DNA from 2 places in the Tenggerimyces flavus genome. Region 2 is predicted to be linked to the other one. Evidence: riboswitches for the same ligand, from Rfam matches in the RefSeq annotation. Region 2 holds a riboswitch; the other holds the start of a gene.
What was found. Region 2 has a riboswitch for cobalamin ahead of JOD67_RS42055 (ribonucleoside-diphosphate reductase subunit alpha). Riboswitches for the same ligand answer to the same signal wherever they lie in the genome.
Positions count from the first base shown of each region.

Region 1: it holds a riboswitch for cobalamin, as region 2 does, so the genes downstream of both, metE (5-methyltetrahydropteroyltriglutamate--homocysteine S-methyltransferase) here and JOD67_RS42055 (ribonucleoside-diphosphate reductase subunit alpha) in region 2, are expected to answer to the same signal.

Region 1 is NZ_JAFBCM010000001.1:7,855,018-7,865,415, reverse strand. Features, by position in the region: gene JOD67_RS36585 (alpha-galactosidase) at 1-431, shown strand, start outside; gene JOD67_RS36580 (ADP-ribosylglycohydrolase family protein) at 1,151-2,527, opposite strand; gene JOD67_RS36575 (Maf family protein) at 2,645-3,253, shown strand; gene JOD67_RS36570 (helix-turn-helix domain-containing protein) at 3,250-4,125, opposite strand; gene JOD67_RS36565 (phytanoyl-CoA dioxygenase family protein) at 4,223-5,143, shown strand; gene JOD67_RS36560 (aldo/keto reductase) at 5,210-6,205, shown strand; gene metE (5-methyltetrahydropteroyltriglutamate--homocysteine S-methyltransferase) at 6,296-8,557, opposite strand; cobalamin riboswitch at 8,678-8,898, opposite strand; gene dgoD (galactonate dehydratase) at 8,955-10,100, shown strand.
Region 2 is NZ_JAFBCM010000001.1:5,361,339-5,371,736, forward strand. Features, by position in the region: gene JOD67_RS25105 (glycosyltransferase family 39 protein) at 1-947, shown strand, start outside; gene JOD67_RS25110 (ABC1 kinase family protein) at 964-2,979, opposite strand; gene JOD67_RS25115 (hypothetical protein) at 3,076-3,489, opposite strand; gene JOD67_RS25120 (hypothetical protein) at 3,596-3,790, opposite strand; gene JOD67_RS25125 (alpha-amylase family protein) at 3,969-5,270, shown strand; gene JOD67_RS25130 (adenylate kinase family protein) at 5,275-5,931, shown strand; gene JOD67_RS25135 (GNAT family N-acetyltransferase) at 5,933-6,583, opposite strand; gene JOD67_RS25140 (TolB-like translocation protein) at 6,593-7,867, opposite strand; gene JOD67_RS25145 (sensor histidine kinase) at 7,980-9,032, opposite strand; cobalamin riboswitch at 9,171-9,435, shown strand; gene JOD67_RS42055 (ribonucleoside-diphosphate reductase subunit alpha) at 9,581-10,398, shown strand, end outside.

The DNA of each region.
Region 1 (10,398 bases), 2.5 Mb from region 2:
CGTTGCGGTGGCGCTTCCACTCGGCGATGGCAGGTCTGCTCGGTATCGGCGGCGATCTGACGAAATGGACCGATGCCGAACGTACCGAGGCGAAAGAGCTGATCGCGCAGTACAAGCGGATCCGTCCGGTCGTCCAGCACGGCCTGCTCTATCGGCTGCGGCCGCCTTCGGCTGGAGACCTTTCGGCGGTGGAGTACGTGCACCGCGACGGCTCCGAGGTCGTGGTGATCGCGTGGCAGCACTCGCAACAGTTCGGCACCGTCAAGCCGCCCTTGCGCCTGCGCGGCCTCGACCCGTTGGGCCGCTACCGCAACCCCGACACCGGCGAGGTCTGGACCGGCGCCCTGCTGCAGAACCACGGCGTCCCGCTGGTACTGCGCGGTGACTTCGACAGCTGCCTGATCCACCTCGTCCGCGAGCTCGACCGCTAGGGCCTGCTGCCCCTCATTCGATACGTGCCGGGGCGGGGCGGGGCGGGCTGGCTGGTTGGGTCGGGGGCACCCTGGTCCGAACCTATGGGACCGGGGTGCCGCCGACCCAAACCGTGTCATGGCCGGCGCGCTGAGGTGCTGGTGATCATGAAGCCTCACTGGCGAAAAGAGAAGCTCTGCCTTCATGATCACGGGCGCGTGGCGGATTGCGGGACAGGCCCCAACCGACCCTTGGATGAAGGGCACCTTCATTCGAACCTATTGAATGAAGGTGCCCTTCATTCAAACAGCGGGGACGGAATGCCCGGCTTCATCTGAGCCACAAGGAACCGGGGCCAACAAGCAACGCGAGCACGGCAGCAGACCCCAGCAAGAAGGAACCTCCCCCGGGACACCTGTTCCGGGGGGAGGGGGCGGCGCGTGAAAAACAGGTGGCCGGGCCGGGGCGAGTCAAGGGCCGCTTCGCGGTCGCGAAGCGACGCCTCTCTCCGTCTGCGCGAAGCGCCCCCAGTGAGGCGCCCTTGACGCGCCCCGGACCGGCCACCAAAATCGACCGCCGCCACAGACCCCGAGAGCACCAAACTCCCGGAGAGTCCGCAGAGAACACCGCACCAAGACAGCACCAGAACCAGAAGAGCTTCGTCAAGAACAGCCCGAGCCCGCATCCGAACGAACCTTGGATGAAGGTGCCCTTCATCCAAAATGGTGGGGTGCGGGGGTCAGGAGGCGCGGGCGGTGCCGGGGTCGGTGGCGGGGGTGGTGACGACTGTGGTCGGGGCCGCGCGGGTCAGCGAGGCGCGGGCCAGCGCGAACGTCTGCTCGGCCAGTGAACGGATGCTCGTCCGGTCGAAGCCGGCCAGCCCACTCCGCAATGTGTCGCCGAACGGGGCTGTCCAGTGCGGCGGGATGCCGGCGCGACCGGAGAACGCGCCCGCCGCGGAGCCGGCTGTCGCACCGTTGGTGTCTGCGTCCAGGCCGGACTGCACCGCGAGCCCGATCGCCCGGGTGTAGTCGTCCTCCGCGTACAGCAACGACAGCGCGCACACCGCGGCGTTCGGCACCGCGTGCCGCCAGTGGTACTGCGCGTACCGCTCGAGCAGCTGCGTGATCGCGTTCTCCCACTCCACCCCCGAGTCGGCCACCGCGAGCGTCCACCTCAATGCTTCCGCCAGGCGGGACCGCTGCGGGACATGGTTGAACGACTCGAGAACGGCGTCGCGCAGCGACGTCGCGGTGAACGAGGCCGCGACCAGCGCGGCGGCCCACAGCTCGGCGTAGATCCCGTTGCCCACATGGGTCAACGAGGCGTCCGGGTACGACAGCATCGCTGCAGCGCGCGGCCGACCAGCACACACGTACCCGAAGATGTCGCCGCGCATCTGCGCGCCGCTCCACTCCCGGTACGGGTTGTCGTTGACCGCGCACTCCTCGGCCGGCACGCCGTTGACGAGGTTGCGGTACGTCGAGCGCTCCGCGGAGTACGTCAGGTGGAACGGCAACCGCAGCAGCCACTCCTTGGCGACGTCGCCCGTGCTGTAGCCGAAGCCGTGCGTCTGGAGGATGTGCAAGCCGAGCAACGTGTAGTCGAGGTCGTCGTCGCGAGGGACGTACTTGATCCGACCCTTGGTCGACTCGGCCCAGGCATCGCACAGCTCGAGGCCGTCCGGCATCGGGTCGAGCCGGCGGAGGTAGTCGTTGATCGGATAGTTGCCCGAGCGCCGCAGATAGACGGTGATCGACTCGCTGTTCCAGCGACCGCCGTCCTCGACCGGCTTACCGAGACAGTTGCCGGCACTGCGCCCGAGCCAAGCGGCTTCGAGCCGGTCGCGCAGGTCGGCCAAGCCCAGCCTCGCCGTACTCGCGGACGCGGGCAGCTCGGCCTGAATGCCTTCCAGAGTGGACGGTTCGACGTACGGCCAGTCCTCCGGAGCCTCGAGCTCGGCGAGTCGGGTGAGCAGCTCGCGGGCCAGCGCAGGAGTGATCTCAGACTGGTTGGCCAGCTCCTTCTCGATCGCGGACACATCGAATCCGCTCACGCGCCGCTGGGCGATCTCGTGATCGAGAACTGTCGGGAGGTACGTGTACTTCGTCGTCATCCCCTCCCTTCATGATCTTCAGGGAAAACCCTACTCCCCATGTCCGACATCGTTCCCAGTCCGGGTGTCCCGAAGGGGACATCGCCCCCGGTTTTGCGAAGTCGTACCATCTCGCGGGTGGAACAATCGAGCAGACCGCGACTCGTTCTCGCTTCGTCCTCCCCGGCCCGCCTGAAGGTCTTGCGGGCTGCGGGAATCGAGCCTGAGGTCATAGTGTCCGGGGTCTCGGAGGACGATGTCGAGGCCCTGTCCGCGGCTGAGTTCGCGCTGGTTCTCGCGCAACGCAAGGCGAATGCGGTCGCAACACGAGTCACCGACGACGCGTTCGTGCTGGGCTGTGATTCGGTCCTCGAGCTGGATGGCGAGATCTACGGCAAGCCCGCATCCCCTACCGACGCTGTCGAACGGTGGCGTTCGATGCGCGGCCGGAAGGGCGTTCTGCACACCGGGCACTGCGTGATCGACACGCGTCGTGGAAAGACGGTCGCGGAGACGGCTTCGACCGTCGTGCAGTTCGCGGACCTGTCGGACGCGGAGATCTCGGCGTACGTGGGGACGGGTGAGCCGCTGAACGTGGCGGGTGCGTTCAAGATCGACGCGCTCGGCGGTGCGTTCGTCGAACGCGTCGAAGGCGATCACCACAACATCGTTGGACTTTCGTTACCTCTGCTCCGCCGGATGCTGGGTGATCTGGACGTGTTCTGGCCCGATCTCTGGAACCGCTAGGCATCCTCGAGCAACAACCGGTGGGCCAACGGCAGCAGGCCCGCTCGGACGACCGGCTCCAACGGATCCGCCTCGCCGGACGCTGCCCGGTACGCCCGGGGCGAGGCGCCGTACGCGCTGCTGAAGCGGCGCGAGAAGTGGAACGGGTTCGCGAAGCCGCAGCTCTCCGACACCGCGCCCACCGACAGGTTCGAACGCTGCAGCAAAGTCGCCGCTCGCGCCAGGCGAACCAGCTCGATCGCCGCCACGGGGCCCACCGCGAAGCGCTCGCGGAACAGCCGGCTCAGGTGTCCCGACGACACCCGCGCCGCCGTCGCGAGCTCGGCCAACGACAGCGCCCGCGCCTCGCCCGAGCCGGAACGCCAGGCGGACTGGACGTGATCGACCAGGCGCTCCACGTGTTCGGGCAGCCCGTCCACGGACTCGTCCGACGGCAACGGTCCCGCGACGAACAGGTCCAGCAGGCACCCCACCATGTCGTTCGCCCGCTCCGCCGTCGCCGGGCCGGGCGTCCGACTCAGCCACAGCAGGTACCGGCACAGCGCCGCCATCGGGTCGGCCGGCGTGAGCGCGCGCGTCAACGGCCAGGTGTCGGGCGCCGGCAACAGACCGCGGGACGGCACCGAGAAGTGCGCGTAGGCGTGGGCGGTCGGCCGCCGCGGATCCCAGGCGAACCGGTGCCGCATCCCCGGCCGGGCCAGCAACAACGTGCCCGGACGCAGCGGCAGGTCGAGGTCGCCGCACTCCCACCGCGCGCTCCCCGACAGCATCCACACGAACTCGAAGTCGTCCAGCACCCGCGGCCCGTACGTCGCCTTCGGGGGATAGTGCGCCACCGCGACACCGAAGCGGACGACTACCCGGCAGGTCACGAACAGACAGGTTAGTCGGGTGCGACGGACATGGCCATCAGGCCCGCCAACGGCGATGCTGGAGAGCGTACGAGGCCATGCCCAACAGGAGGATCGCATGTCAGCCGTCGTCGCAGAGACCAGCACCAAAGCCCCGGCCACGCTCCACGACTCGATCTCCGATGCGCTGATCGAGCAGATCAAGCAGGACGGCTTCGGCGTACTCCGCGGCGCGTTGTCGCCCGAGGAGGTCGCTGAGGTCAACGCCGAAGCCGTACGACTGTGCCGCGGCGACCTCGGCGCGGTCGGCATCGGACGTGAAGGAGACTCCGCCCCCGTCGTCGGCGAGGACATCTCCGACGAGGACGTGTTGCGCCGTTATCTGTGCATTCACATGCCCCACAAGGTCTCCCAGATCCTTGCCGATCAGCTGGCCCAGCCGCGGATCGTCGAGGTGCTGACCAAGGTGATCGGGCCGAACGTGAAGGCCATGCAGTCGATGCTGTTCATGAAGTCCGAGGGCAAGCCGGGCCAGGCCTGGCACCAGGACGAGTTCTTCATCCCGACGCGGGACCGTTCGCTCACCGCGACCTGGATCGCGCTCGACGACGCGACGATCGAGAACGGCTGCCTGTGGGTGCTGCCCGGTTCGCACCGGCGTGGCGTGATCTATCCCGACCGCGACCAGGACGACCCGCGGTTCGACTGCTCGATCGAGGCGTACGACTTCCCGTACCGCGACGAGGACGCCGTCCCCGTGGAGGTTCCGGCCGGCTCGGCGGTGATCTTCAACGGCTACCTGCTGCACCGTTCGCTGCAGAACAGCGGCAAGCACGGCTTCCGCCGCGCGCTCGCCAACCACTACATGAGCGCGGAGTCCCTGCTGCCATGGCGCAAGGAGGAGCGCGGACATGTCGCGAAGTGGGACTATCGCGACGTCGTGCTCGTGGCCGGTGAGGACCCGTACGCCTACAAGGGACTCGAGGACGTCGCCCGCCCGCACGTCCGCCCCGACGGCGAGGGCGGCTGCGACCGCTGATCGGTCCGTGATCTCGCGGGCTGATTGGCTCGCTCTTCCGGCGGCGGGCAGATAGCGTCGAAAAGCGTGGACTATCGCTACTTGGGAAGAACGGGCCTCGAGGTCAGTGAGCTGTGCCTCGGCGCGATGGGGTTCGGCGGCGATTCCGACGAGCAGACCAGCCATCGGATCCTGGACGAGTTCGTCGACGCCGGCGGCACGTTCATCGACACCGCGGACGTGTACGGCTTCGGCGAGTCCGAACGGATCCTCGGCAGCTGGCTGAAGACGCGGGATCGCGACGAGCTGGTGATCGCGACCAAGGTGTACGGCGAGGCCGCGACCGGGCAGCCGCCGCAGGGAGCTGGGCGCAAGCACGTCATGCGGTCGATCGACGCGAGCCTGCGCCGGCTCGGGACGGACTACGTCGACCTGTACCAGATCCACGTGTTCGACGACGCGACCACGTTCGAGGAGACGCTCTCGACGCTGGACGTGCTGGTGCGCAGCGGCAAGGTGCGGTTCGTCGGCGCCGCGAACTACGCCGGCTGGCAGCTGCAGAAGTCGGTCGACGTATCGCGCGCGAACGGCTGGGAGCCGTTCGTCTCGCTGCAGCCGCTCTACAACCTGCTCGCCCGGTCGGCGGAGTACGAGCTCGTGCCGGTCTGCGAGAACGAGGGGCTGGGTCTGATTCCCTGGAGCCCGTTGCAGGGCGGCTGGCTGTCCGGCAAGTACCGGCGCGGCATGTCGTCGCCGCCGTCGGGCACGCGGGTCGCGGCGAGTGGGTCGTTCGACTCGATGGCGACGGAGGCGACCTGGCAGGTGCTCGACGCGCTGCACGCGGTCGCGGCGGAGGCCGGCAAGTCGCCGGCGCAGGTTGCGCTGCGTTGGCTGCTCCAGCAGCCGGCGGTGACCGCGCCGATCTTCGGGGCGCGGACGCCGGAGCACCTGCGCGACAACCTCGGCGCCACCGGCTGGTCGCTCACCTCCGAGCAGCTCGACCGCCTCACGACGGCGAGCGACCAACCGTTGCCGTACCCGTACGACCTCCTCCGGCTCCCGCAGTTCCAGCGCCGCGGCTAAACCCGGTGATCATGTACGTGATCATGAAGGCGAACCGGTCATATACGCCCAGTCCGCTTTCATGATCACGTTCATGATCACGGCGGCCCGCTAGCTGGCGGGGAGTGACTGGCGGACCTTGCGCGCCGCGGCGACGAGGTTGCGCAGGGCCGGCTCGATGTCGTCGTACGTGCGGGTCTTCAGGCCGCAGTCCGGGTTGACCCACAGCCGGTCGGCCGGCACGGCGACCAGCGCGAGCCGCAGCGACTCCTCGATCTCCTCCGCCGACGGCACCCGCGGGGAGTGGATGTCGTACACGCCCGGGCCGATGCCGCGGGAGTAGCCGGCCCGCTGCAGATCGCCGACCAGCTCCATCCGCGACCGCGCCGCCTCGACGCTGGTCACGTCGGCGTCCAGCGCGCCGATCGTGTCGACGATCTCGCCGAACTCCGAGTAGCACATGTGCGTGTGGATCTGCGTGCTGTCGGCGATCCCGGACGTCGCGAACCGGAACGCGGCGACGGCCCACTCCAGGTACTCGGCCTGGTCCGCGGCGTGCAGCGGCAGCAGCTCGCGCAGCGCCGGCTCGTCGACCTGGACGTACCGGATGCCCGCCGACTCCAGGTCGTGGACCTCGTCCCTGAGGGCCAGTGCCACCTGCCGTGCGGCCTGCGACAGCGGGAGGTCGGAACGGACGAACGACCAAGCCAGCATGGTGACTGGGCCCGTCAACATCCCCTTGACAGGCTTGGCCGTCTTCGACTGCGCGTACGTCGCCCACGTCACAGTCATCGGCTTCGGCCTCGACACGTCGCCGTAGAGCAGCGGCGGCCGGACGTACCTCGTGCCGTACGACTGCACCCAGCCGTGCTCGGTCGTCGCGAAGCCGGCGAGTTGCTCGGCGAAGTACTGCACCATGTCGTTGCGCTCCGGCTCGCCGTGCACGAGGACGTCGAGCCCGAGCTCCTCCTGCAGCGCGATCACCGAGTCGACCTCGGCCTTGATCCGCTGCTCGTACGCTGCCGCGTCGATGCGGCCGGCGCGGAAGTCGGCCCGCGCTGTACGGATCGAGGCGGTCTGCGGGAACGAGCCGACCGTCGTCGTCGGCAGGGCGGGGAGCGCGCCGAGCGCGTGGTGGGCCGCGGCGCGTTCGGTGGCCGGGCCGCGGGCCGTTCCGTCGCCGAGCGCCTCGAGCCTTGCTCGTACGCGGTTGTCGACGGAGCCCGCGAGCTCTCTGGTGCGTGCCGTCTCCGCGTCGTCGAGCGCTGCGGCGACGGACTCGCGACCCTCCTTGAGGGCGCGGCCGAGGACGACGATCTCGTCCAGCTTCTCCCGGGCGAACGCGAGCCGGTCCTTGAGCGCGTCGTCTAGGGCGTTCTCCTGGGCGAGGTCGAGGGGTACGTGGAGGAGCGAGCTCGACGAGCTGACGACGAGGTCGCCTACGGAGCCGAGCAGGGCGGCGGCTATGGAGAGGGCTTCCGGGAGGTTGGTGCGCCAGACGTTGCGGCCGTCGACGAGACCGGCGTAGATCGTCTTCGTACCCAGCCCGGCGCTGGCGATCTGGTCGAGGTCGGCGGCTCCCGCGACCAGGTCGAGCGCGAGGCCTTCGACGCCGGTCCTCGCGAGGACGGGGAGTGCTTGGCCGTAGGGGCCGAAGTAGTTCGCGACCAGGAGCTTCGGGCGCTGCGTGGCGGCGGCGAGTCGTTCGTACGTCGCCTGCAGCGCCGCGAGCTCCTCCGCGGACCGGTCGGCGGCCAGCACCGGCTCGTCGAGCTGCACCCACTCCGCGCCGGCTTGCGCGAGCTGGGCGAGCAGGTCCTCGTACACCGGCAGCAGCCGGTCCAGCAGGTCGAGCGGCCGGAAGTCCTTCGGCGCATCGGCATCGGGCTTGGCGAGCAGTAGGAAGCTCAGCGGCCCGACGAGCACCGGACGCGAGCCGGGAGCCTCGGCCAACTCATCGAAGGGCTTGCGGCCCGACACCGCGAACGTGGTCTCGGGTCCGAGCTCGGGCACGAGGTAGTGGTAGTTCGTGTCGAACCACTTCGTCATCTCGAGCGGCGCGATGCCCTCGACACCGCGGGCCATCGCGAAGTAGCGGTCGAGCTCGTCGGTGAGGTGGGCGAACCGTTCGGGGACGGCGCCGACGAGTACGGCCTGGTCGAGCACGGAGTCGTACAGCGAGAAGGTGTTCGACGGGAGCTGCTCGATGCCGGCGTCGCGGAGCGTGGTCCAGACGTTCGTGCGGAGCTCTTTCGCCGTGGCCTGGAGGTCGGCGGCGGACGTACGGCCGTTCCAGAACGACTCGGTCGCGCGCTTGAGCTCGCGGCGCGGACCGATCCTGGGGTAGCCGAGAACGGTGGTGCTGACTGTCATCAGGGTCCTTCCCTCGCGTGACGGCTGTCGTGGGGCAAGGTGGGGACGCGAAGGCGCGCGATGATCGCGCCGCTCGTGTCCGGCAGCCACCCCTCGAGGCCGTGGACCAACCACGCGCCGGTCGCGCGTGGGCGGTGGGCAGGTCTTCGGACTCGTGGGCTCGTCGGCTGTCGCCGCTTGTCCTACTGGCCGTCGCTTCCCAGGCTCGCGCCCAGTGCGTCTGACGGCGGTCGTTCCCACTCACCGCTGCGGGGCAGTCCCGGAGTCACACCGGGTTCCCTCTTGCCTCGTCCGGTCCCGGAGTGTCCGGTACCAGACGAACCAACCGCGGGATCGACTATAGGCACCGTCATCTGAGCTAGCGTCGAGAAGACCACAGAGTGAGAGGACCGTCCACATGCTGATCACCCGCCTCACGACCTACCTCGTGGCGCCGCGCTGGTGTTTCTTGCGCATCGACACCGACGAGGGCATCACCGGGTGGGGGGAGCCGATCGTCGAAGGGCGTGCTCACACGGTCGCGACGGCTGTGGACGAGCTCGCGGACTACCTCGTCGGCCAGGACCCGCTCCGGATCGAGGAGCACTGGCAGGTGATGACGAAGGGCACCTTCTATCGAGGCGGCCCCGTGCTCTCGAGCGCCGTGGCGGGCGTCGACCAGGCGCTGTGGGACATCGCGGGCAAGGCGCTCGGCGTCCCGGTGTACCAGTTGCTCGGCGGTCACGTCCGCGACCGCATGCGCGTCTACGGCTGGATCGGCGGCGACCGCCCCGCGGAGGTGGCCGACGCGGCGCTGAACATGAAGGCGCAGGGCTTCACGGCGATCAAGATGAACGGCGGAGGCGAGCTGCGCCGGATCGACACGGCCGGCGCTGCGGAGTCCATCGCCGCCCGGGTGGCCGCAGTGCGCGCGGCGTGTGGGCCGGAGTTCGACGTGGCAATCGACTTCCACGGGCGTATGACTGTCGCCATGGCGCGGCGTGTCCTGCCGTTGCTCGAGCCGTCATTGCCGTTCTTCGTCGAGGAACCGCTGGTGCCGGAGATGTCCGAGCACATCGGCTCGATCGTCTCCTCGACGTCGATCCCGATCGCGACGGGAGAGCGGCTGTTCTCGCGGTGGGACTTCAAGCGCGTTCTGGACAAGGGAATCGCGATCGCGCAGCCGGATCTGTCGCACGCTGGTGGGATCTCCGAGGTGCGGCGGATCGCCTCGATGGCCGAGGCGTACGACGTGTCGTTGGCCCCGCACTGCCCGCTGGGCCCGATCGCACTGGCGGCGAGCTTGCAGGTGGACTTCGCGTCGCCGAACGCGTTGATCCAGGAGCAGAGCCTGGGGATCCACTACAACGAGGGATCGGACCTGCTCGACTACCTGGTGGACAAGTCGGTGTTCGGCTTCGCAGACGGCTACGTTCGCCGGCCGACGGGGCCAGGCCTGGGCATCGAAGTGGACGCAGCAGCAGTGGAGCGCGCAGCAGAAGTGGGCCACAGGTGGAGGACGCCGACCTTCAGAAGAGACGACGGCTCCCTCGCAGAATGGTGAGGTAAACGGAAGCCCGGTGTCATCTGCACGACAAGTGACCGGGGGCCCACAGGCGACCCACGACGGCAGCAGACCTGAACGACGAGAAGCCTCCCCCGGGCACCCGTTCGGGGGTGGGGCGGCGGCTTTTCAAACTGGTCACCACAATCGACCGCCGCGACAGCCCACGCGAGTCCCACATGACCGGGCTGCTCGCCGACACAACAATCGAGTCGGCAACCTGAGACCTCACACCAGTCACATCCCAGATCAGCGCGGAAACTATGGGCGCCATAGCACCCCAAACCTTCCGCACTAA
Region 2 (10,398 bases):
GGGGCGGCTGGTTAGTGGCGACCGCGCTGGTGTTCAGCTTCATGGCGGGGATCTATCACGCGTACTACACGGTGGCGCTGGCTCCGGCGATCGGCGCTGTCGTGGGGATGGGCGTGGTCGCTCTGTGGCGGGAGCGGGGGCGGATCTGGGTGCCGATCGTGCTGGCTCTGACGCTCGCGGGGACGTCGGTCTGGGCCTACGTGCTGCTCGGCCGGAGTGCGACGTTCGTGCCGTGGCTGCGGACGGTGATCCTCGTCGTCGGCATCTTCGCGGCGCTGGCCTTGCTGGTGGTGGAGCTGCTGCCGCGACGGTTGGCGCAGGGTGTGGCGGCGGTGGCCGCTCTCGTCGCGCTGGCCGGGCCGGCGGCCTACTCGCTGCAGACCGCGGCCGCGGCGCACACCGGCTCGATCCCGACGGCGGGTCCCGCGGTGGCGAACGCGCGCGGCGGCGGGCCTGGCGGCGGTGGTGGGCGGATGTTCGGCCCCGGCCAGGGCCAGGCACCGCAGGGCGCGCCGCCCGGCGGAGGTGGTCGCTTCGGTGGTGGCGGTGGTGGCGGTGGTGGCGCTGGCGGCCTGCTGAACGGCGCGAACGTCAGCACCGAGCTGGTCGCGCTGCTGAAGGCCGGCGGCACCTCGTTCACCTGGGCCGCGGCCTCGGTCGGCTCGCAGAACGCGGCCAGCTACCAGCTCGCGAGTGGCCTGCCTGTGATGGCGATCGGCGGCTTCAACGGCAGCGACCCGTCACCGACGCTGGCGCAGTTCCAGCAGTACGTCGCCTCCGGTCAGATCCATTACTTCCTCGGCGGCGGTGGCTTCGGCAGCCGCGGCGGCAGCTCGAGCTCGACCGAGATCGCCGAATGGGTCGCGGCCAACTTCGAGGCCCAGACCATCGGGACCTCCACCGTCTACGACCTCTCGTCCGGCTCGACCGCCTCGGCGAGCATCTGACCCCTGCGTTCGAGCTTCACTCGCGGCGTGGTGCCCGGAACGTCAGGTACAGCACGCGGAGTGCGAGGACACAGCCGATCAGCAGAATGTTGTAGCCGAACAGCTGATAGAGGCTCACGTCGGCGACGAACGGTGGGCCTTCGTCGCTGCCGAGCAGGTAGACGGCCATGAAGCCGGCGGCCGCGGCGAGGAACGTGAGCACGAGCTGGTGCAGCAGCCCGGAGGCGTACCGGCGGTCCCGTTCGTCGGAGAACAGCCGCACGTTCACGCTGAACCGGCCCTGTTCCAGCGCGCTGGAGATCCGGTCGATCCGCCGCGGCAGCCGCCGCAGCATCGGGAGCAGCGACATCAGCTCGGCGGTCGCGGTCTCGCGCAGCGAGGTGCCGGTGAGCTGCGAGGTCAGCTGCGACGTGGCGAACGCACGGGCCTCCGACACGATGTTGAAACCGGGCGACAGCTGCGCCAGAGTCCCTTCCAGCGTTGCCAAGGCGCGGAACACCGCCGCAACCTCGGGCGGGATCGACAGTTCGTAGAACGCGATCAGCCGGAACAGGTCGCTGAACATCGCCAGGTCCGGTGTCGAGCCCGCCCCGAGATGCCGCGCCATGAACTGACCGAGCGCGCGTTCCAGCCGCTGCTCGTCGATGTCCTCCGGCCGCGTGACGATCTCCAACAGCGAGTCACGCATGCCCGCCGGATCGCCGCGTTCGAGCGAGAGCAGCAGGTGCTGCAACGACGTACGGATCATCCCGTCGAGCCGACCGACCGAGCCGAAGTCCAACAGGCCAAGGCGATTGTCGGCGAGCAGGAACACGTTGCCCGGATGTGGATCGGCGTGGAACACCCCGTCCAGCATGACCTGCTTGAGGATCGCGCCGAGCAGCGCTCGCCCGAGCTCGAGCCGGTCGAGCTCCCGTTCCTCGACGACGGACTCCAGCGCGCCGAGCGGCGTACCCTCGAGCCGGCTGAGGACGAGTACGCGCGAGGTCGACATCTCCTCGTACACCGTCGGCAGCACGACGCCCGTGTCGCCGCCGCGGTCGCGGGTCGCGGTGCTGACGGCACCGATGTTCCGAGCCTCGATGTCGAAGTCGAGCTCTTCTCGCAGTGCCGCGGCGAACCCCTCGGCGAGCGCGATCGCGCCGAACGAGCGGCCCCACGACGTTCGGACCTCCAACGTGCGGGCCAGCCGGATCACGATGTCGAGATCGCGATCGACAATCTTCCGGATGTCCGGTCGCTGCACCTTGATCACGACGTCCTGGCCGGTCTTCAGCCTGGCCTGATGGACCTGGGCGACCGAGGCGGCGGCCAACGGCGTACTGCTGATCTCGGCGAAGACCTCACTCGGCCGCGCGTTCAGCTCGCTGGTGAGAACGGCCTCGATCTGCTCCCACGGCGCCGGCGGGACCTGGTCCTGCAGCCGGCTCAGCTCCTCGACGAACTCGATCGGCAGCATGTCGCGCCGCGTCGACAGCACCTGGCCGAGCTTGACGAACGTGACGCCGCCCTCTTCGAGCGCCTCGCGCAGCGACTGCGCGAGCCGTACCTGCCCCTGCCGTCCCCCGTCGCTCGGCGCGGTGCGCCGGCCGCGCAGGTACGGGCCGAGGCCGTGCCGGAACGCGATCATGGTGATCTTGCTGTACCGGCGGCCACGGCCGAGCGCACGCCGCAGCGCCCGCAGCCACTGGATCGGCGCGATCCGGAGACCACTCGCGGCCGCCGCCTCGAGCGCGACGAGGAAGATCATCGCGACCAGCAGGCCGAAGCCGAGCGAGATCGTGAACACACCAATCCACGCCGGGGTGAAGCTCGTTGCCTCGACTCGCCAGGGCAGCTGGAGGAGCCCGTTGCTGACCATCAGCCCGATGAACCCGGCGATCACGCTGCGGAGGAACCCGACCTGCATGCCCAGGATTCGCCGGGCCGCGAGGGAGAACAGCGTCATCGTGACGATGAACGTCGTGACCGTGACCACGGCGATGATGACGATGAACACCGGGTTGTCGAGGAACGGCGGTGGCTGGTTCACCCGCCGGAGTCTAGGGCTGCGGCCGGTGAACGGCTTACAGGTAAGGGGTCTACCCGGGCCTCGGCGCGTCGTCGATGGCGTCGCCAGTTATAGCCGTCAGGCGTGCCAGCGCCGATGGTCGACGAAGAGTTGCTCGCTCGCGTCCAGGACGTCCAGGTAGTCGGTCCTGTGCTCGCGAGTTGGATGGACGCCGAAGTCCGTCAACAGAAGCCGGAGGATGGACTCGATGCTGACCCGGCCGGTGGGGATGTGGGCGTGCCGATCCAGCGCGCTGGAACTCACGTGGAGATGCGGGAAGTCGACACCGGGTAGCGGCGTGGGGTGCCAATGCCAGGAGATCAGCTCCCGCCCGTCGGCGTCATCGAGGCGGTAGTCGTAGGCGACCGTGCTGACATGCCAGACCTTCGGAGCCTCCTCCACCATCCGGAAGCTGTGCGCGAGGCCGAAGTGGACATCGCCTTTCGTCGAGCGCAGCTTGAGAGGTTCGACGGACAGAGTCAGCGCCCCCACTTGGTCATGTCCCTTGCCCCCACTCGCCAACACCTGAGCGTTCGTCACGCACGACAAGGCCCGTTTGAGGGGCTCGAGGAACGCAGCTTTGGCTGCGGCAGCTGACCTACCGGGCAAAGGGGAGGAGCATGATCAGGTGGAGAACGTCGCGATCATCGAGATCCAACTGGCCTGCGTCGTACGCCGCCTCGAACTGCTCCAGCGTCAGATTGAGCAGCCGCCGCGTACGCTCGTCCAGCATCTCGCGGCCCTCGGCGCGGTCGAGCTCGACAACACCGGGCTCCCCGGTAATGGGGCTCATGGCCAGCCTCCTCTCGGTCACTTGCGCATCGCCAACGCATCACTAGGTCAAGGGTTGCACAGCTCACCGACATGAACCAGTTGCGTCGAGGAGGTGTGGACAAACGTTCGAGGTGACCTGAGGCGATCCCGTACCGGCCGATAGCGTGAGGTCGATCCGGCGAGGAAGGGACGCGGCCATGGCAGCTTGGGCCGACCACGCGATCTGGTGGCAGGTGTACCCGCTCGGCTTCGTCGGCGCGGAACGTTCCGCCCTGCCGCCGGACGCTGAACCGGTGCATCGCCTCGACCGGTTGGAGGCGTGGCTCGACTACCTCGTCGGCCTTGGCTGCAACGGGCTCGCGCTCGGGCCGGTGTTCGCGTCGGAGACGCACGGGTACGACACCGTCGATCACCTCCGGGTCGACCCCAGGCTCGGCGACACGCACGACCTCGACGCGCTGATCGCCGCCTGCCAGGCGAAGGGTGTCCGCGTGCTGCTCGACGGCGTGTTCAACCACGTCGGACGCGGGTTCGGCCCGTTCCAGGACGTGCTCGCGCACGGCCGCGCGTCGGCGTACGCGAACTGGTTCCGGCTCGACTGGACCGACGACGGCTTCGACTACGCGGACTTCGAGGGTCACCGGCAGCTCGTCGCGCTCAACCACGACGAGCCCGCCGTCGTCGAGTACGTGGCCGAGGTGATGACGCACTGGCTCGACCGCGGCATCGACGGGTGGCGGCTCGACGTCGCCTACGCCGCGCCGTTGCCGTTCTGGCGCCAGGTCACCGATCGGGTGCACGCGCGGCACCCGGACGCGTGGCTGTTCGGCGAGGTGATCCACGGTGACTACGCCGGCTTCGTCCGCGAGGGTGGCCTGGACTCGACCACGCAGTACGAACTGTGGAAGGCGATCTGGAGCTCGCTGAACGATCGCAACCTCTTCGAGCTGGCGTGGGCGTTCGACCGGCACGCGAAGCTGCTCGAGGAGTTCGTTCCCCAGACGTTCGTCGGCAACCACGACGTGACGCGGATCGTCAGCAAGCTGGTGGACGAACGGCATCTCGGCCACGCGCTCGCGGTCCTGTTCACGCTGGGCGGCGTGCCGAGCGTCTATGCCGGCGACGAGCAGGCGTTCCGCGGCGTCAAGGAGGATCGGGAGGGCGGCGACGACGAGATCCGGCCGGCGTTCCCGGCCGCGCCGGACGCGCTGGCGTCGGAGGGTTGGCCGCTGTATCGGCTGCACCAGGACCTCATCGGCCTGCGCCGGCGACATGCCTGGCTGGTGCGGGCGTCGGTGCGGGTGGACAAGCTCGCGAACCAGCAGCTGGCGTACACCGTCTCCGCCGCGGACACCGAGGAACGGCTGCTCGTTCTGCTCAACCTGGCCGACGATCCGTTTCGGTTCGACGTCCCAGCGGGCATGGTGAAGCTGAAAGGCTCGCGCGAGGCGGGAGAACCTGCCATCGTCGAAGCACACGGGTGGTCGATCCTGGGGTGATGTGATGCGCAAGTACGTGATCATGGGCGTCCAGGGCAGCGGGAAGGGCACCCAGGCCGACCTGCTGGCGGTCGACCTCGACCTGGTGCAGATCAGCGTCGGCGACATGTTCCGCTGGCACGTGAAGAACCACACGAAGATCGGCGCCCAGGTCCGCCGCGTGATGGCCGCCGGCGAGTTGGTGCCGGACGACCTGGTGGAGTCGCTCGTACGTCAGCGCCTGGAGCAGCACGACTGGAACTTCGGCTTCATCGTCGACGGATTTCCGCGGAACGCGCGGCAGGCCGAGTTCTTCCTGGAGAGCTACGACATCGACGGCGTGATCCAGCTCGACCTGCCCGACGAAGAGGTCCGCCGCCGCATCCTCGCCCGTCGCCTGTGCTCCAAGTGCGGCATGGACTACAACCTCATCGCCGACCGCCCCACGGTGCCCGACCGCTGCGACGTCTGCGGCGGCGAGCTCGTCAGCCGCGAGGACGACACCGAAGAGGCGTTGGCGGCACGGCTGAAGGACTACCACGAGAAGACGAATCCCCTGCTGGATCTCTTCCGCCGCAAGGAGTTCGTCTTCGCCGTCGACGCCCGCGCCGACAAGGCGACCGTGCAACAGGAGATCCGCGCCAAGCTCAACCTCCCGCCCTACCAGGGCGAGGAGAGCTGAGCTACTCCTTCTCCGCGCCCAGAAAGGCCAGGCAGGGTTCGACGCCTTCGAGGGTCGCGTCGACCGTACGGTGCTGCTCCCACGCTTCCCGCGTCAGCCGGAAGTGCTGCTCCAGAGCGACCTTGCCGCGAGAGATGCCCCGCCCCATCCCGTTCTCCGCATACCCGAGCTTGCGCGACACCGTCAGCGAAGCGGGGTTGTGCAGGTAGCCGGTCGACACCGCTTCTTCCGCGCCCAGGCCGGCGAAGGCCAGGTGCAGCATCGCCGCGCGCATCTCGGTGCCGATGCCACGACCCTGGTAACGCAACCCCAGCCACGACTCGGAAGTCACCTGGCGCTGGATGGCGAAGTCGTCGGCCTCCACCTCCTGCACGCCCACCGGGTCGCCGTCGACGAAGACGACCAGGTTCAGAGCCCACGAGTCCGGCTTGATCTCGGACTGGCGCTTCCAATGTTGCTGGATCACCCGGCGAGAAAGCTTCGGACCAGGCAGCTCCGACCACGGGTTCCCGAACGGCATCATGTCCGGCTCGTGGATCCCCTCGGCGGCCAGCTCAGCCAGCGTGGCCAGCTCGTCGCCGGAGGGGAACCGCAGTTCCAGCCGAGAGGTCCGGACACGTAGGCCTAGCACGGGGATGTGGTCGATCAGCATGGCGACAGGCTAGCGAGTACGCACGAAGATGTCGTCCGCGTTGTTGCTGTCCCCCGCGACCAGGTTGGCGGCGTCCGAGGCGAACGCAACGACACCGTCGTCGCTCACTGTCGGGAAGCCGTTCCCGATTCCCGACGTGATCTGCGCGCCCGACGTGCTCACGCTCACCCGCGTCGTCGTCGCCGCCTGGCGATCGCGCAGGAAGACATCCGCCGTCTCATTCGTGTCCCCCGCCACCAGGTTGGAGGCGACCGAGCGGAACGTCACGTACCGCCCGTTGGGGCTGACAGAAGACTGGTCACTCCACCCGTTCGCCGCGGCCGGACCGACGCTCGCCTTGCTCGTCGCGCCCAGCTGCAGGTCGCGTACGTAGACCTCCGGGCCACCGACGAAAGGCCCGCCCACCAGGTCGGTCGCGTACGAGGCGAACGAGACGTACCGGCCGTCCGCGCTGATCGACTCGTCGAAGACGTCGCCCTGCGTCTGCGCACCCGAGCTGTTCAGGTTCGCCCGCACGGTGGTGCCCGCCAGAGTGTCGCGTACGAACAGGTCCCAACGCCCGTTCGTGTCGTCCGCCACCAGGTTCGTCGCACCGGAGCGGAACACCACGCGGCCGTTGTCGCTCACCGCGGTGGGCATCGCGTACGCCTCGGCGTTCCCCTGCACGCCCGCCGTGCTCAAGCTCACCCGCGCGATCGCGCCCGTCGTGAGGTCGGCGACGAACGCGTCGGCAACGCCGTTCGTGTCCCCAGCAACGAGGTTCGACGCACCCGCGATGAACGCCACGTAGCGCCCGCTCGGGCTGATCCCCGGCCGCCCGCTGAAGCCGTTCCCACCTGGAGTCACCAGAACCGTTGTCCCTGCGACGAGATCGCGCACGAACACGTCGCTCTGCCCGTTCGTGTCCCCGGCGACCAGGTCCGACGCGGAAGAGCTGAACGTGACGTACCGGCCGTCAGCACTGAGGTTCGGCTCGCTGCTGCCGCCATTGGCGTACCCACCGCCCAAGGCGACGCTCGCCAAAGAAGTGGTCCCGGCAACGCGGTCCCAGACGAACACGTCGAAGCCCGCACCGTTGTCGCCCGGCACCAGGTTCGTCGCCCCCGACTGGAACGCGACGTACCGCCCGGAACCGCTGATCGCGGGGTTTCCGGAGTCGTCGTTCCCCTGCGCACCAGCAGAGCTCACGCTCGCGCGCTCGGTCGAAGGCGCCGCGTACGCGGTCCCCACTGACATCCCCAGGCCGAGAAGGCCGACGACAAGCAACGTGACAGACCTGCGCATGTGATCCCCTCCCGTAAGACCGTGCGGGTCATCCAAGCCGAGGGGATGTCGATCGCATTGGTTTCTCGCGATTTCTCGCGGCAGCAAGCTGTCAGGCGTAGACCACTTCGCCTCAGCGAGCAGGCAAGGCGGTGACGAGCTCCCGCGCGACGCGCAGCACGGACGCCTCCACCTGTGCTGGTGGACGCGGCCCGAAGTGCAGGAACGTGAGCTGGTACCGACCGGCGGCCACGGCGATCCTGGCGACGTTGCCGACCGTGCTCGTCGCGGAAAGGTCTCCGAGCGAGACAGGCTTGGCAGACCAGCCGTGTGCCCACTGCCGGACCTCGAGCTCGGCGTCGTTAGCGTCGTCGTGCACGCGCAGGCTCACTGACAGACCGGCATGCGCACGGGAGACCTGGTCGGGTCGCACCTCGAACGGCTCACCGTTGTCCGACCAGTCGCACGCCGCGGCACGAGGCGCTTCGGCGCGGAAGCCGACGGTCTCCTTCGGCGTACCCGCCGCCGCGAGAGTGTCCGCCGGCACCAGCGCACAAAGGTCGAATGCGGTCGGCTCGGGAACGGGAGTCTCCGAGGGCGGCGGCGTGTACACCGCCTCGACCGTCGGCACCTTCGACCAAGCCGCGTTGGCCTCGCGGCCGACGGCGAGCAGGATCCGCTCGATCGTCGCGCGGTCGACCCGCACCTGCTTCCCGTTCGCCCAGTCGCGGGCGTACAGCTCCACCTCGAGCACGCCGTCCGGCCGGCAGACCAACAGCTCCTCGTCGACGGCATCGGAGTCGATCCACGCCCGTGTCCCGGGAACCTCGACGGGCCGCACGTTCTCGTCCTTGCCGCCGCCGGCGCGGTACGTGGCGTACTCGTCGCAGTCCTGTTCGGAGCTCGCCTCCGTCGCGACCGACAGCTTGCGGGTGAACGGGCGCCGGCCAGGGTCGGCTCCGCTGGTGTCCGCGGAGAAGTCCCACCCACACCTCGACCGCGTGTTGTTGGGGACGGTCTCCGACACGGTCGGGTCCGCCACGGCCGGGCCGACCACCTCGTCGAGCGTCGCCGGTGAGACCAGCGCGCACGCGTCGGGAGAAGGGAGTCGCGGCTCGGGAACGGCCGGTTCGTCGGTGGTCGACGTACAGGCGGTGGCCGCGATCACCACGCCCAGTAACGCCACGCAAACTCGCCTCATGTGTCGCGGATCCCCGTTCGTTCGCCCGTTGGCGGACAGCCTAGGCGCGGCGCAGGCGTACGGACGACGGAGGTCACGACACGCCAGATCTTGCGGTCCAACGACTTGTCGGACCCCGCATGTAGTGTCTGTCGAGCTGATGGTTCGACCGGCTCGCCAGGCCGGTCGAGGCAAGAGGGAACCCCGTGCGAATCGGGGACTGCCCCGCAGCGGTGAGCGGGAACGAACGCCGTCACCATCCAGCGAGCCCCAATCGCTGGAGGGTCGAGCACTGGGTGTCACCACGAGCCTGGGAAGCGACGGCTATTAGGCCACCCCCGCCGACCTTCCCCCTCCGGTCGGTGGTCTGCCCGCGAGTCCGAAGACCTGCCATCGGTGTGCGCCCGCGAGGACAAGCGGGCGCGCAAGGTGCCGAGCCTCGCGGGAGGGCTCAGGGACGCGCAGCGCCGACCCCTCGGTCGGGCGCTGCCCTCTCCCCTGCCGCGAAGTCGAAGCCGCGAACGCCAGACCGCAGCTCGCGAGGAGAGAGTTCCGTGACCCAAGCACCACCAGCACCCACCCAGCAGGTCGTCCGCCGCGACGGCAGCACGTCGCCGTTCGACCCCAGCAAGATCTCGGTCGCCCTGACCAAGGCGTTCCTGGCGGTGGAGGGACGCCAGGCCGGTGACTCCAGCCGCGTCCACGAGACCGTACGAGAGCTCACGGCGTCGGTCGCCGCTTCCCTGACGAGGCACCAGAGCCGGACGTTCCACATCGAGGACATCCAGGACCAGGTCGAACTCGCGTTGATGCGCGACGGCCACCACCGGGTCGCTCGCGCGTACGTCCTGTACCGCGAGGAGCACGCCCGCGCACGGCTCGAGCGCGACGTCCCCGGTGAGTCCGAAGCCACGCCGCAGCTACAGGTCAAGCAGATCGACGGCGAGCTTCGCCCGCTCGACACCGCCCGCCTCACGCGTCTCGTCGAGGACGCCTGCGCCGGGCTCGACGGAGCGAACGCCGAGGCGGTGCTCGCCGAGATCAGGCGCAACCTGTACGACGGCATGACGGTCGCGGAGCTCGAGGTCGCCCAGATCATGGCGGCCCGGACGTTCGTCGAGGCCGACTCCGACTACGCGTTCGTCAGTGCCCGGCTGCTGCTGGACAAGCTGCGGCGCGAGGCGCTCACGTTCCTCGCCGACCGTCCCGACGAGGCGCGCCGCGAGGAGATGGCTTCGCGCTACCCGGCGTACTTCAAGTCGTATGTGCACCGCGCGATCGAGCTGGAGCTGCTCGACCCCGAGCTCGCCCGGTTCGACCTGGACCGGATCGGCAAGGCGCTCAAGCCCGAGCGCGACGAGCAGTTCCAGTT